2 regions of the Bradyrhizobium sp. Ken51 genome follow, and region 2 is predicted to be linked to the other one. Evidence: riboswitches for the same ligand, from Rfam matches in the RefSeq annotation. Region 2 holds a riboswitch; the other holds the start of a gene.
The links. A riboswitch is a leader RNA that binds a small molecule or an ion and turns the genes downstream of it on or off. The one in region 2 is predicted to bind S-adenosylmethionine.
Positions count from the first base shown of each region.

Region 1 (7,518 bases), on a different contig from region 2:
GCGCCGCCTGGGTGAGGTCGCGGGCATATTTCTTCAGCGCGTCATACGCGTTCTCTGCGGTTGCGGAGTCGGCGGTCCGGCCCTTGCGCAGCGCTTCGATCGCCGCGTTGAGGTTCTGCGGGGTGACGCCGCCCTTGGCCAGGATCGCACCCGCCTCGCTGGTCTTCTCCAGCGCGAGGCCGAGCAGCAGCCGCTCGACCGTGACAAAGCTGTCGCCGGCCTTCTCGCCGGCCTTTTCGGCGGCGTCGAAAGTGCGGGCGAGCTCGGGCGCCAGATAGATCTGGCCGGCGCCGCCGCCTGAGACCTTCGGCACCTTGCTCAAGGCGTCCTCGGTCGCCTTCAGGATTGCGCGGGAATTGCCGCCGGCGCGGTCGATCAGGCCGGCAGCGAGGCCTTCATTGTCGTCCAGCAGCACTTTCAGGACGTGCAGGGTCGAAAACTGCTGGTGCCCTTCGCGCACCGCAAGCGACTGCGCGGACTGGACGAAGCCCCTGGAGCGTTCGGTATATTTGTCGATATTCATATCGTGGTCTTTCCCTCGGCCTGCCCCTGGAGCCCTCTAAGGCACTCCAAACGGCATCTTCATTGGGTTTCCGATTACCGCATTGACGTTTCTCAACCGGTAACGGTCGTTATCAGCCGGCGCTGGCGCCGGCCTGACCCAGATGTGGGAAGCGAGGCTTCGGACCGGAAGAGGCGAGTTCACAATTTCGTGCGCGGACCCGCCGCTTGGCGCCGGTGGGCCGAATCCCCTAAGTAGCGGCATGACACCTAGCGCAATGACAGCCAGCCAGACCGGCGAGATCACCGGCCTCTACCGCTACGCGATCAAGGGCCTGACGCCGGAGCCCCTGCTTCGCGTCTTCCTGCGAGCCGGCCAGACCCTGCCCGCCGACCGCCGCTACGCCATCGAGAACGGCCCCAGCGGCTTCGATCCGGAAGAGCCGCAGTGGAAGCCGAAGACCCAGTTCCTGATGCTGGCGCGGAATGAGCGGCTGGCTTCGCTCGACAGCCGGTTCGAGGACGCGACCAACCGCCTGATCATCCGCAAGGACGGCCAGATCGTCGCCAGTGGGGATCTCGAGACCGCGGCCGGGCGCGCCGCCGTCGAGGACTATTTCAGGGACAACTTTCAGCCGGAGCTGAAGGGCCCGCCCAAGGTCCTGTCCGGCCGTGACCACAGCTTTTCCGACGTCGCCCGCAAGGTCGTGTCCATCATCAATCTCGACAGCGTCCGCGCGCTCGAGACCATGCTCGGCGGCGCCGCCGTCCACCCGCTGCGCTTCCGCGCCAATCTCTACGTGAAGGGCTGGCCGGCCTGGTCCGAACTCGACCTCGTCGGCCAGACGCTGGCGATCGGACAGGCCCGGCTGCAAGTGGTCAAGCGCATCAAGCGCTGCCCGGCTACCAATGTCGACCCTGATACCGCCAGACGCGATCTCGAAATCCCGGCCGCGCTGTCGAGCAATCTCGGCCACATGGACTGCGGCATCTATGCCGAGGTGATCGCCGACGGCGACATCGGCGTGGGTGACGCGGTTGCGTTGGAAGAGCCGAAGCTGGTGTGACGCGGCGCCGGCTCCACGTACTCCGTCATTGCGAGCGCAGCGAAGCAATCCAGATATCGATCTGCTGAGACGGTCTGGATTGCCTCGTCGCTTCGTTCCCCGCAATGACGGGGAGAAGAAACCTCAATTCGGCATCACATAGGCATAGATCCGGCCGCGCGAGACCGGTGCTTCGCGGACGCGGTTGCCGTTATTGCCTGAGATCATGATCGGATTCCCTTGCGCGTCGACACCGGTGATGATGCCAACATGACCGCCCCGGCCGCCGCGCGACATGACCGCGATGGCGCCGACCTGCGGACCGGAGACGCGCGTGCCGTAATGCGCGAACGAATTCGCCATATCGGAGCCGGTGCCACGGTGACCGGTTTTCTCAAGCACCATGTTCATGAACCGCGCGCACCACAGGCTGCCGCGGCCGGTCGGATTGCCGCCGACATAGCGGCGCGCCTCGGACACGAGGCCCGACCCGCCGCCAAAGCCGCCGCTGCTCGTCGCGCTATTGGCCATGCCGCCGACATTCGCGTCAGTGGCCAGGCCACCGCCACGTCTCGTGGCGATTCGACGGCTGGCGCGCGTGGTCATCCCGCCGCTGGTAACCATTCCAGCGTTGCCGCTCATGGCCATTGCACCGCTGCCGCTCATGGCCATCCCACCGCTGCCGCTCGTGGCCATTCCACCGCTGCCGCTCATGGCCATTCCACCGCTGCCGCTCATGGCGATGCCGCCGCTATTGGCGTTCGGGTCATAGCTGGCGAAGGTGTTGCCGAAGCCGCTCGCCTGCAATTGCGCCGCGCCGCGCTCGAAGCGCGAGCTGCGTGCGTGATATCGGGAATAATGATGATGTCTGCTGGCGTGATGCGTGTAAGCGTAAGCGTACCGCTCTGTGCTATGACGATGAGGTCGTGCTGACGCCGGAAAGGCGAGTGCGGCGATCGCCGCGAAGAAAACAGCCAGCGCGACGACACAGCGCGACAGGCGAGACGCAAACAACTCGAACATTCTTCATCCTTCGTTGACACCCCCACTTCCCAATCGGCCCGTGCGGTGGCCGACATCCGCGGGCTGTATCAGTATCCCGATGTGGCGAGAACAAGACGCGGTCGCGAAGATTTTGGACGATGATTAACAAGTGTTAGCATCATATGCGCTGACCGCAGGACGGCATTCCAATGCCGCAGCCACCTCAGGGAGAAAACCGGATGCCTCACGCCCTCACGAAAGACAATTGTCGTCTCTACTTCGAAGAAGCAGGCGCGGGCACGCCGATTATTTTTCTGCACGAATTCGCGGCCGACTACACCAATTGGGAGCCGCAGATGCGCTACTTTTCGCGCGGCCATCGCTGCATCACCTATTCCGCGCGCGGCTACACGCCATCGGACGTGCCTGATGGCGAGGTCTACGGCTATACGCATTTCTATACCGATGCGCTCGCGGTGCTCGACCATCTGAAGATCGATCGCGCGCACTTCGTCGGCCTCTCGATGGGCGCCTATTCGTCGCTCCAGATCGGGCTCAACGCGCCCCAACGCGCGCTGTCGATGACGCTCGCCGGCGTCGGCTCAGGCTCGGAGATCGAGAACCTCGACGCCTGGCGCAAGCAGTGCCGCGCCAACGCGGAGCAATTCGAGATGCTCGGCTCAGCCGAAGTCGCAAAAGTCACGCGCGAGGCGCCGAGCCGGATTCCCTTCCTGGTGAAGGACCCGCGTGGCCACGCCGATTTCTACGCTGCCCTGGCGCGGCACGACGCCAAGGGATCGGCGCGGACGATGCGCGGGTTTCATGCCGGCCGTCCCTCGATCTTTACGATGACGGACGCGATCAGAGGCGCCACGAAGCCGGCACTCATCATCTGCGGCGACGAGGACGATCCGTGCGTGGGCGCAAGCCTGTTCCTGAAGAAGCATCTGCCTGCGGCGGGGCTCGCCATGTTTCCGAAGTCCGGCCACGTGCTCAATCTCGAAGAGCCCGCCCTGTTCAACGAAACGGTGGAACGGTTCGTCACGCTGGTGGAAGCGGGAAGATGGCCGGTACGCGATCCGAGATCGCTGGCGGCGCATTAGCGCTACGCTCGCAATGACGAAAAACTACTTCCTGCCGCCCCGCGTCAGCAGAAACACGCCCTGCTCGCCGAACAGATTCCACACCCACCAGGGCATCCGCAGCCGCAGCGGGCGGCCGTAGAGGTCGAGCGCCTCGGCACGTTCCATCTTGACGTCGATCGCGTCGCAGAGTTCGACGAAGTCCTTGATGGTACAGAAATGGATGTTGGCGGTGTCATACCAGCTTGCCGGCAGATTCTCCGTGCGCGGCATGTGGCCGCCGATCAGGAGCTGGAGCCGCATCTTCCAGAAGCCGAAATTCGGGAACGACACGATGGCGCGGCGGCCGATGCGCAGCAAATTCTCCAGCACCACTTTCGGCTGCCGCGTCGCCTGCAAGGTTTGCGACAGGATCACGTAGTCGAAGGCGTCATCCGGATAATTCACGAGGTCGGTGTCGGCATCGCCCTGCACCACCGCCAGACCCTTGGCGACGCAGCGGTTGACGCCCTCGCGCGACAGCTCGATGCCGCGGCCGTCGACGCCGCGGGTTTCCAGCAGTTGGAGCAGGTCGCCCTCGCCGCAGCCGACGTCGAGCACCTTCGAGCCCGGCTTGACCATCTCGGCGACCAGCACATGGTCGGCGCGAAAATCACCGGGCCGCCCGGTCGCAACGCCGCCCAGCGGCAACGCTTCCTGTACAGACATGCCTAGCCGTCCTTGTTAAGCATTCTTGGCGGCAAGCCCGCGCGCCTTGCCTGCCGACTGCAGGAAGGCACGGGCGATGTCGAAGAACTCGGGCACGTCGAGCAGGAACGCGTCGTGACCGCGATCGGTCTCGATCTCGGCGAACGACACCCGCGCACTCGACGCATTCAGCGCGTGCACCAGCGCGCGCGATTCCGAGGTCGGGAACAGCCAGTCGCTGGTGAAGGAGACCACGCAGAAGCGGGTCTGGATTCCCGCGAACGCCTTCGCCAGCACGCCGCCATGGTCGCCGGCAATGTCGAAATAGTCCATCGCGCGGGTCAGATAGAGATAGGAGTTCGCGTCGAAGCGCTCGACGAAGGACGAGCCCTGGTAGCGCAGATAGGACTCGACCTGGAAGTCGGCGTCGAACGAGAAGGTCGGCAGCTCGCGGTCCTGCATGCGCCGTCCGAATTTTCGATGCAGCGCGGCGTCCGAGAGATAGGTAATGTGCGCCGCCATCCGGGCGACAGCGAGCCCGCGATGCGGATGGATACCGTGATCGGCATAGCCGCCATGGTGCCAATCGGGATCGGCCATCACCGCCTGGCGGCCAAGCTCGTGGAACGCGATGTTCTGTGCCGAGTGTCGTGTCGAGCAGGCGATCGCCAGCGCGGAGAACACGCGGCTCGGATACGCCGCAGTCCATTGCAGCACTTGCATGCCGCCCATCGAGCCGCCGACGACCGCGAACAGCGTGTCGATGCCGAGCCGGTCGATCAGCATCGCCTGCGCGCGCACCATGTCGGGGATGGTGATGACGGGGAAATCGAGACCCCAAACCTTGCCGGTCGCGGGATTGATCGATGCCGGACCGGTCGAGCCCATGCAGCCGCCGATCACGTTGGAGCAGATGATAAAATACTCGCGGGGATCGAGCGGTCGACCGGGGCCGACCAGGGTCTCCCACCAGCCGGGCTTGCCGGTGACAGGGTGCACATTGGCGACGTGCTGGTCGCCGGTCAGCGCATGGCAGATCAGGATCGCGTTGGAGCGATCGGCATTCAGCTCACCGTAAGTCTGGTAAGCGATCTGGAACGGGCTGAGATCGACACCGCAATCCAGCCGAAGCGGCTGCTCCGTGCCGAACTGCGCGACCTGCGAGCTCGGATGATCCACCTCGTGCGACCGCTCGTCGGCGGTGATCGCGGGACTCGGAATTGACTGGACGCCAACCATCTGACCATCGACCTCGTTTGCGATCGTCGTGGTGACCGCATTGACATCAGGCCATGAAAAACCCGGCCTGAACGATAGGTTCGGCCGGGATCGAAAGGGTCCCCGGCCTGTTTAGCGAGTTTTTTAACGTGGCTGCAAGCCGGCCGGCTCAAATGACCACGGAACGGCTAAAAACTACCGTCTTGGACGGTTTTCGTCAAGTCGCGGCCCGGATCGACCAAATTCGCCTGTCGCGCCGCGGGCGGAACGGCCCCGATTTGCCTTTGCATTTCTCTTTGCTTTCGCAGCCCCGACTGCCTAATCAGGCATTCATCGCAGCGGTGACGGCTCGCCTGATCCGTATTGGAACGCCTCTCAACAGCACCTCACAGACATGTCCCAACGTCCGCCCGCGCCACCATCGCTCCAGGAATTGCGCAAGGAGATCGACGCGATCGACGAGGGCATGCATCGCCTGCTGATGCAGCGCGGCGACATCATCGACCGCCTGATCCAGGTGAAGCAGACCCAGGAGGTCGGCTCGGCGTTTCGGCCTGCGCGTGAGGCCGCCATGATGCGCGACCTCGTCCAGCGCCATCGCGGTATCCTGCCGCTCGACACCGTCGAGAGCATCTGGCGCGTCATCATCGCGACGTTCACTTACGTCCAGGCGCCGTTCTCCGTGCATGCCGATGTTTCGGCAAGCGAGCCGGCCATGCGCGATTCCGCGCGATTCCATTTCGGCTTCACCGTGCCTTACGTCGCGCATTTCAGCGCGCAGGCGGCGGTCGAGGCCGTCGCGAAGTCCAAGGGCGATCTGGCGCTGGTCTCGGCGACCTCGAGCCGCACGCCGTGGTGGCTGTCGCTGGAAGAAGCCGGCGCGCCAAAAATCATCGCGCGGCTGCCCTTCGTCGAGCGCGCCGACCATCCGGCGGCGTTGCCCGTGTTCGCAGTCTCGCGCGTCGCCGACAGCGCGCTGGTGACGGAGGTCGAGACCTTCAGCGTGCGCGTGTCGGGGTGGAACGCCGAGGTCGCGCGCGCCCTGTCACCGCTCGCCGAGATCGTGGCCGTGCCCGATACCGCCTTCGACGGCGCCGCGCTGCTGGTCTCGGTCACCGCGACGAGCAGCCTCGACAAAATCAAGGCTGCCCTGATCGAGGCGGGGGCCTCGGTGCGCTCCACGGCCCTCGTCGGCAGCCACGCAACGCGCTATACGGTGCCCCCGACCGGGTCGAAATCGTAAGTCGCGAACCGCCTGCCATTCCGGAGTTGAAGATGTCCCGCCCTGTGCCGAATCCCGGCATTCTCGATATTGCGCCCTACACGCCCGGCAAGACTCCGGTGGCAGAGCCCGGCCGCAAGGTTTTCAAGCTCTCGGCCAACGAGACGCCGTTCGGGCCCTCGCCGAAGGCGATCGAGGCGTTCAAGCACGTTGCGGATCATCTGGAAGACTATCCGGAAGGAACCTCGCGCGTGCTGCGCGAAGCGATCGGGCGCACCTTCGGGCTCGATCCCAACCGCATCATCTGCGGCGCCGGCTCGGACGAGATCCTCAATCTGCTCGCCCACACCTATCTCAGCCACGGCGACGAGGCGATCTCGACCACGCACGGCTTCTTGGTCTACCCGATCGCAACCATGGCGGTCGGCGCGAAGAATGTCGTCGCGGCCGAGAAGAACCTCACCTGCGATGTCGACGCCATCCTCAAGGCGGTGACGCCGAAGACAAAGCTGGTCTGGCTCGCCAATCCCAACAATCCGACCGGCACCTATGTGCCGTTCGATGAGGTCAAGCGCCTGCGCGCCGGCCTGCCCTCGCACGTGCTGCTGGTGCTGGACGCAGCCTATTGCGACTACGTCTCGCGTAACGATTACGAGATGGGGATCGAGCTGGTGGCGACGACCGAGAACACGGTCGTGACCCACACCTTCTCCAAGATCCATGGTCTCGCGGCGCTGCGCATCGGCTGGATGTTCGGCCCCGAGCACATCATCGACGC
Region 1 covers NZ_JBVVPB010000003.1:302,355-309,872, forward strand. The annotation lists gene clpB (ATP-dependent chaperone ClpB) at 1-523, opposite strand, end outside; gene AC0L27_RS08410 (MOSC domain-containing protein) at 780-1,568, shown strand; gene AC0L27_RS08415 (TIGR02594 family protein) at 1,692-2,570, opposite strand; gene AC0L27_RS08420 (alpha/beta fold hydrolase) at 2,771-3,634, shown strand; gene metW (methionine biosynthesis protein MetW) at 3,659-4,321, opposite strand; gene metX (homoserine O-acetyltransferase MetX) at 4,337-5,539, opposite strand; SAM riboswitch at 5,630-5,709, opposite strand; gene AC0L27_RS08435 (chorismate mutase) at 5,913-6,761, shown strand; gene hisC (histidinol-phosphate transaminase) at 6,794-7,518, shown strand, end outside.
Region 1: it holds a riboswitch for S-adenosylmethionine, as region 2 does, so the genes downstream of both, metX (homoserine O-acetyltransferase MetX) here and AC0L27_RS30215 (O-succinylhomoserine sulfhydrylase) in region 2, are expected to answer to the same signal.

Region 2 (7,518 bases):
CACCGCCGCGGCCCATCGACAGCGCCGCAGCGACCTCATCGAAATATTGCATCCCGATCAGCTTGCCGGTGAGGTGCAGGAGATAACCCGCATCCTCCGGACCGAACAGCTGCACCATTACGGGCGCGGCAGTGCGCACATATTCCATGGCGTAGTTGCGATAGGCTTTTTCCAGTCGCGGTCTCGGCCAGCTTGCGACCGGCAATGCCGGAGCCGCGGCGGCATCGAACAGCGGCGCTTCGAGATGCCGCGCGAACACGAGGCGCTGGTCGAGTTCGAGCGGCTGGTCATATTGATAATAGTAGCCTTCGAGCCCGTCCTGGCCGTCGACGCTCTGCTTGGTGCAGACGAACCCCAATCTGATATCGCCGAGCGCGACACCGTTGTTGGCGTGCCAACCGCGCAGCATTGCGCGTGAGACTTCGCCCGGCACTCCGCAGATCGCGGTGCCCTTCCAGATCCAGCGCGGCGGCGGATAGCGGATCCAGGCTTTGCGGTCGCTCTCATACATGTATTCGACGTGCACCCCGCCGATCCAGTTCGAGAGGTAGTGATATTGCGCGGCCGCCACAGCGGGCGGCAGATGGCTCAGCCCGAGCTTCTCCAGCCCCGGCAGGAAGCGCTCCTGCTGCTGGCGGCGAAACACGCGAAACACGAACTCCGCAGCATCTGCCGTGCCGCGCCGCGTGACCACGGTGAGGATCAGGCCGGTAAAATAGGCGTGATAGAGATCGGCAACCGCGCGCCAGCGTTTCCATTGAGCTTCCTGCGCGGGGTCTGATGCGGCGGCCATGTTCGCTCCCGATCGTTGTTTTGATCGAGTGTGTCACTGCATCCGGTGAGGGACAAGCTGAGCCGCACGCAGGGCGCCCTGCACGCCGGCTCGCCAATTCCGCATCACGAATTTTGCGAGGCTTAGTTTTGCGCAGCTTTGGCGGCACGCTCGCGCTCGACGCGCTCGGTCACGTCACGGGCCATCGCCACCGATCCCTGCACCACTCCAGCGGCGTCCCGCACCAGCGCGAAGGTCATCTCGATGTAGAGCTTGCGTCCGTCCTTGTGCAGCGCGCGGGTCAGTGTCGGCTTGCCCGCAAGCTTCATCGCGCCGCTGGCAAGCGCGGCCTCGAAGCCTTTCCAGTGCGCGGCGCGCAGATGTTCGGGAATGATCAGGTCGAGATTCTGGCCCAGCGCTTCGTCCGCGGAGAAGCCGAACAGTGCGGACGATGCGCGATTCCAGCGCATGATCGTGCCGGAGCGATCCGAATAGATCAGCGCGTCTGCAACGTCGTCGAGAATTTTTGCGTCCAGTTGGGATTGATCTGTCATTTCGCCACCTCGGACGTAGCCCGGATTTCGCTTCTCATCCTGACACAGATTCGGTGTCATCGCCCGACTCTATCGGGCGATCCAGTATTCCAGAAGCGGATGTCATCGAACCGATAGGTTGCGGCGTACTGGATGCCCCGGTCAAGCCGGGGCATGACAGCGGAGGTGAGGCTATCGCTACACCCGGAAATGCTTGCTCAGCTTCAGCCCCTGGGCCTGGTAATTCGAGCCGATACGCTGGCCGTACATGGCGTCGGGGCGAGCCAGCATCTTCTCGTAGACGAGGCGGCCGACGATCTGGCCGTGCTCGAGGATGAACGGCACCTCGCGCGAGCGCACTTCGAGCACGGCGCGCGAGCCCAGCCCGCCGGCACCGGCATAGCCGAAGCCGGGATCGAAGAATCCGGCATAATGCACGCGGAACTCGCCGACCAGCGGATCGAACGGCACCATCTCCGCGGCGTAATCGGGCGGCACCTGCACCGCCTCTTTCGACGCCAGGATATAGAACTCGCCGGGATCGAGGATCAGGCTGCCGTCGGGACGGGCCGAGATCGGCTCCCAGAACTCGTCGACGGAATAGCCGGCGCGACGATCGACGTCGATCACGCCGGTGTGGCGCTTGGCGCGATAGCCGACGAAGCCGCCGCTCTTCTCGCCGGAAAGGTCAACAGAGACGGCGACGCCGCCGGTGAGATCGGCATCGTCGATATCGACGAGACGCTCGGTCGCGTGCAACGCCTCAAGGTCGTCGATGTTGAGGATGGCGTCGCCGGTGCGGAAGCGCACCTGCGACAGGCGCGAGCCTTCGCTGACCAGCACCGGGAACGTCTTCGGGCTGATCTCGGCATAGAGCGGGCCGTGATAGCCGGCGCCGATCATGTCGAAGCGGCGGGTGCCATCGGCGATCACGCGGGTGAAGACGTCGAGCCGGCCGGTCGAGCTTTTCGGGTTGGCGGCCGCGACGATCTCCGGCGGCAGCGCGAGGCTTTCGAGCAGCGGCACGATGTAGACGCAGTTGGTCTCCAGCACTGCGCCGTCGGCGAGGCTGAACTCGTGCAGCTTCAACTCGTCGATGCGCTCGGCGACGGTGGCGCCGGGACCGGGCAGGAAGCTGGCGCGAACGCGATAGGCGATGTCGCCGAGGCGAAGGTCGAGGCTCGCCGGCTGGATCTGGCTCTCGACGAAATCGTATGCGGGCAGGATGAGACCGCCCTCCGCCATCGCCGCGATCATGCGGTCGGGCAGGATACCATTGGCGTCGGCGGCAACCGTGAACGTCAACCGGGGGTCCTCATAGGGGTCCAATTCATCCCGACACACGGGGAAATAATAGCGTTTTACGGCTATCCGATGGACGTCTTGACGGAAAGGGCATTGCGGAATATGAGCATGACTTATCCCGTGGTGATTTGAGCCGGCCGGCTTGCAGCCACGTTAAATAAGTCGCTAAACAGGCCGGGGACCTCTGTGATCCCGGCCCGTGGAGATATTCCAGGCCGGTTTTTTTGTGACCATTTCGATGGTCACGCAGAGGAGATCCTATGTCGAAGCCCCCGGCGCCCACCGCGCACTACCGTCCCGAAACCCGCCTGGTCCATTCCGGCACCCTGCGCTCGCAATATGGCGAGACCTCGGAGTCGCTGTTCCTGACCCAGGGCTACGTCTACAACAGCGCCGAGGAGTGCGAGGCGCGGTTCAAGGGCGAGGACCCCGGCTTCATCTATTCACGTTACTCCAATCCGACCATTGCGATGTTCGAGCGCCGCATGATCGAGCTCGAAGGTGCCGAAGCGGCACGTTCGGCCGCGACCGGCATGGCCGCGGTGACGACAGCGATCCTGGCGCCGCTCAAGGCCGGCGATCACGTCGTGGCCTCGCGCGCGCTGTTCGGCTCGTGTCTCTACGTCGTGCAGGATTTGCTGCCGCGCTACGGCATCGAGACCACGCTCGTCGACGGCCTCGATCTCGACCAGTGGCAGCGCGCCATGAAGCCGAACACCAAGACGTTCTTCCTGGAGAGCCCGACCAATCCGACGCTCGACGTGCTCGACATTCCCGGCATTGCCGAGATCGCACACAGCGGCGGCGCGCGGCTCGTCGTCGACAACGTGTTCGCCACCCCGATCTGGCAGAGCCCGCTCGCGCTCGGCGCCGACGTCGTGGTCTATTCGGCGACCAAGCACATTGACGGCCAGGGCCGCTGTCTCGGCGGCATCATCCTGTCCTCGGAAGCGTTCATCGCCGAGCACATCCATAATTTCATGCGCCAGACCGGCCCGTCCATCTCGCCATTCAACGCCTGGGTCCTGCTCAAGGGCCTGGAGACGCTCGCCGTGCGCGTGCGCGCGCAGACCGAGACGGCGGCGCGCATCGCGGACGTGCTGGCGAGCCATCCGAAGATTTCGCGGCTGGTGTTTCCCGGCCGCGCCGATCATCCGCAGGCTGCATTGGTGAAGAAGCAGATGCGCGGCGGCTCGACGCTGGTCGGTCTCGAGGTCAAGGGCGGCAAGCAGGCGGCGTTCCGCGTGCTCAACGAGCTCAAGCTGGCCAAGATCTCGAACAATCTCGGCGACGCCAAGAGCCTCGTCACGCATCCCGCGACCACGACGCATCAACGTTTGAAGCCAGAGGACCGTGCCGCGCTCGGCATCAGCGAGGGCTTCATCCGCTTCTCGGCGGGGCTGGAGCACGCGGATGATCTGATCGAGGATCTGACCGCCGCACTGGAGAAGGCGTGAATTATTGTCGTCCCGGCGAAGGTCGGGACCCATAACCACAGGAAGCAGTTTGGCGAAGACCCAGAGTTAAGGGGCGCGGCACGAACACCGCGCACCATTGATGGATCACGCGGTATGGGTCCCGGCCTTCGCCGGGACGACAAGTCACATCGGCCGGTACGTCCGCACGTCCCCGGGCACGTTGACGCCGAGCTTGATCTGGCCGACGGAGCGGATGATGTCGTCGCCGAGGAGCTGGGCGAAGCAGGCATAACCCCAATCGTTCATGTGCAGGCCATCGGCGATCACGAAGCTCTCGACCGGAATCGATTGCTTCTCGTGCCAGTCGCGCATCACCTCGAAGCGCGGGAAGATGCCGACGTGACGGAGCTCGGCGACCTTGCCGAGCAGCTTCACCATCTTGCCGGCGCTGTCCGCGCGCTGGTTGACGGCGGGCGAATATTGCGGATCGACGAGCACGACGTCAGTACCGCCGGCAGCCTGGATGCTGGCGATGCCGTCCTCCACGAGCTTGGCCGTCTCGCCGGGATCGAGATTGCGCAGCACGGCATTGGTGCCGACCTGCCAGATCACCAGATCCGGATGCACATCGATCACCTCTTTCTGGAGGCGCTTCATCATCTCGGGCGCGTCCTCGCCGCCGACGCCGGCATTGACGACGGTGATGTCCGCGGTCGGATAGTGCCGGTGCAGCTGTGCGGCAAGGCGATTGGGATAGTTGAACTCAGGCGAGCTCGCGCCGAATCCCGCGGTCGACGACGAGCCGAATGCGACGATGACGACGGGCTGGCCGGCGACGAGCTTGCCCGCGACGTGCGGCAGCGAGCCCATTGCCTTCGAGCCGCCCTTCGGCGACAGGCAGGGGACGCGGCTGAAAATGTCGCCGGCGGATTTCGCGACCTGCTTCACCTTGTCGATGGCGCGCGCCGTAATGCCACGCTGGTCGGGGGACGTCGCTGCGACGGTGGTCTGGGACGGCGAAGCGGGAGCCGGATTAGCCGACTGCTGCGGGGCCGGCGTTGCTTGCGCGGCCTGCGTCTGCGCGTGCGACTGCGAGGCCGGACTCAGCACCAGCAGCAGCGCTGCTGCGGGCACAGCCAGCCATGCCGTCAGGCAAAAAGGGCGGAGAGAACTCATTAACGCTAGACCTCAATTTTGCTGCTGGGCCGGCTCCAGATGGGCAGCGTCGATCACGAACTGTGCCAACGCCCGGCCAAGGCAATCATGGACCTGTTTCGCCAGCTCAGGCCCGCGCGACGGGCTGAACAGGTCGAACTGCCCCTGATCATTCCACTGCCGCATGATCGCGAAACGATCGAACAGCGGAATATCGTGCTCCTGCGCCACCACCCGCATATTGTCGAGGTATGGCGGCGCCGAGATCATGGTTTCGGTACGCGGACTGTACTGCAAATTCATCAAGACGACGTCAGCCCCTGCCTTTTGCAACGCAACAACCCCTTCGGTCACCGCGCCACGAAAATCGTCGGGATCAATGGCTCGGATAGCATCCACGGTCCCGGTCTGCCAGATGACCAAAGTAGGCGCTTTTGCTTCCATCAGCTTAACGAAGCTGGCGGCCGCCTCCTCCGCCGTTTTCTTGCTCTGTATTTCTACGGAGACGTGCACCGCCTCGGACGGCGGCAGCTTGTCCTTCAGAATGGCTTGCATCCGCGCGGGATAAGAGGCGTCCTCGGAAGCCGGAATCGTGGTCGAACGGCTGCCGATGACCAGGATTTCGAGCGGCTTGCCGGCCTTGATGGCATCGGCGACCTTGGGAAGCTGGCTTTCGCTGCTGAGCAGATAGGATGGCAATTCACAGGCTGCAGGCGCGGCTGAAGCAGCAGACGCAGCATCGCCCGCGCGCGCCGGAGGCGCGGCGAGACCACCGCACAGCAGGATCAGGCTCAGGAAAACCTTCGCCTTCATCAGCCCCCTCCCGCCATATCGGCGCTGCCGACGGCGCTTTTGGTTTTCGAACCGCTCTTATCAGCCACCCGCTTGTACCACGAAATCAGCCAGGCCATGGCCCACATGATCAGGATTCCGGAGAGACTAATTAGCGCATGCATGACCGGGCCGCCCGAGACCTCGGCCAGGATGAAATGGCCCGCAAAGGCGAGGAAGACGCCGAGACAGAATATCTCCAGGGAATGCGAGCCGCACAGGATCAGCGGCCGCAGCCAGGGCGATTTCAGGCCCGGCCAGTCCCGCGGCAGGACGCGCACGGTGAGCGCGGCCAGCGCCAGGAAATGCGTGAAGCGCAGCACGTCGAGGTCGGCCTTGTCGATCGGATACATCCACTGCTCGAGCCGCTTCGGCATGAAGTGGGAGAGCTGCGGCACATACCAGGTCAGCGTCACGTAGAATGCCGCGACCAGATAGGCGATCGCGATCCACATCGTCACCCGCGAAGCCAGAATGCGCGACATCCGGCGCGCCCCCCCGAGCGCGCACCATGCCCCGAACACGAACAGCAATTGCCAGGCGAAGGGATTGAAGGCCCAGAAGCCGTTCGGATAGGCCGACAGATAGAGGTCGTATTCCCAGGTCACCGCGTAGAGCGCGACCGAGAGACCGAGCGTCACATCGGGGCGCCATTTCATCAGCCACAGGATCAAGGGCAGCGCCAGCATCAGCACGATATAGAGCGGCAGCACGTCCATGTTGACGGGACGGAAGCGCAGCAGCAGCGCCTGCACGATCGTGACGTCGGGCTGCTTGAGGAAATCCATGATGCCCATCTCTTCGGTGTAGAGCGGGTTCTCGAACCTGGTCGCGACGTAGGAGATTTCGGCAAGGAAGATCGTGAACAGGAAGACGTGGGCGACATAGATCTGCCAGACGCGCCGCAGGATGCGCGCGGTGGCGACGACGATGCCGGACTCCAGCATCGCCCGACCGTAGACGAAGGCGGCGGTATAGCCGGAGATGAAGATGAAGATCTCGGTGGCGTCGCTGAAGCCGTAATTGCGGATCGTGAACCAGGTGAGAAGGCTCGGCGGCAAATGGTCGATGAAGATCAGCCACAGCGCGAGGCCGCGGAACAGGTCGAGCCGGAGCTCGCGCTCGCCGATGGCGGGCAGCGAAATGGCCGGCGCGGCCGCGCGCCGCTTCGTCCCCGCGGACTTGGCCTCCACAGGCTTAGCAGTTCCCGCGATCGTCGATCCCGTCACTTGGTCGGCAATGGTCATCGGGGGCCTAAAAACCCTTCCGCAAATCGCGACGTGGCAAGGAGTGTACCGGTCCGGCCGTCATCTCGCAAAGCGACCGGATCACATGCAAATACATTTGCAAGTACATTTGGACGTGTACTTCCCTGCGAATTCTGGCGGGACGATGTCGCTAAAGCCGCCTCCGGCGTTTGGTTCCCGGGCGGATTTCGGTATGATGGCAATCATGTACCGCGCCGTGACCCGCCAGATCGAAGTGACCGTCGAGCCGAACTTTG
Region 2 covers NZ_JBVVPB010000023.1:83,714-91,231, forward strand. The annotation lists gene AC0L27_RS30200 (hypothetical protein) at 1-793, opposite strand, end outside; gene AC0L27_RS30205 (PAS domain-containing protein) at 916-1,326, opposite strand; gene AC0L27_RS30210 (2'-deoxycytidine 5'-triphosphate deaminase) at 1,504-2,610, opposite strand; SAM riboswitch at 2,721-2,800, shown strand; gene AC0L27_RS30215 (O-succinylhomoserine sulfhydrylase) at 2,871-4,067, shown strand; gene AC0L27_RS30220 (SGNH/GDSL hydrolase family protein) at 4,212-5,204, opposite strand; gene AC0L27_RS30225 (SGNH/GDSL hydrolase family protein) at 5,217-5,996, opposite strand; gene AC0L27_RS30230 (OpgC domain-containing protein) at 5,996-7,261, opposite strand; gene apaG (Co2+/Mg2+ efflux protein ApaG) at 7,467-7,518, shown strand, end outside.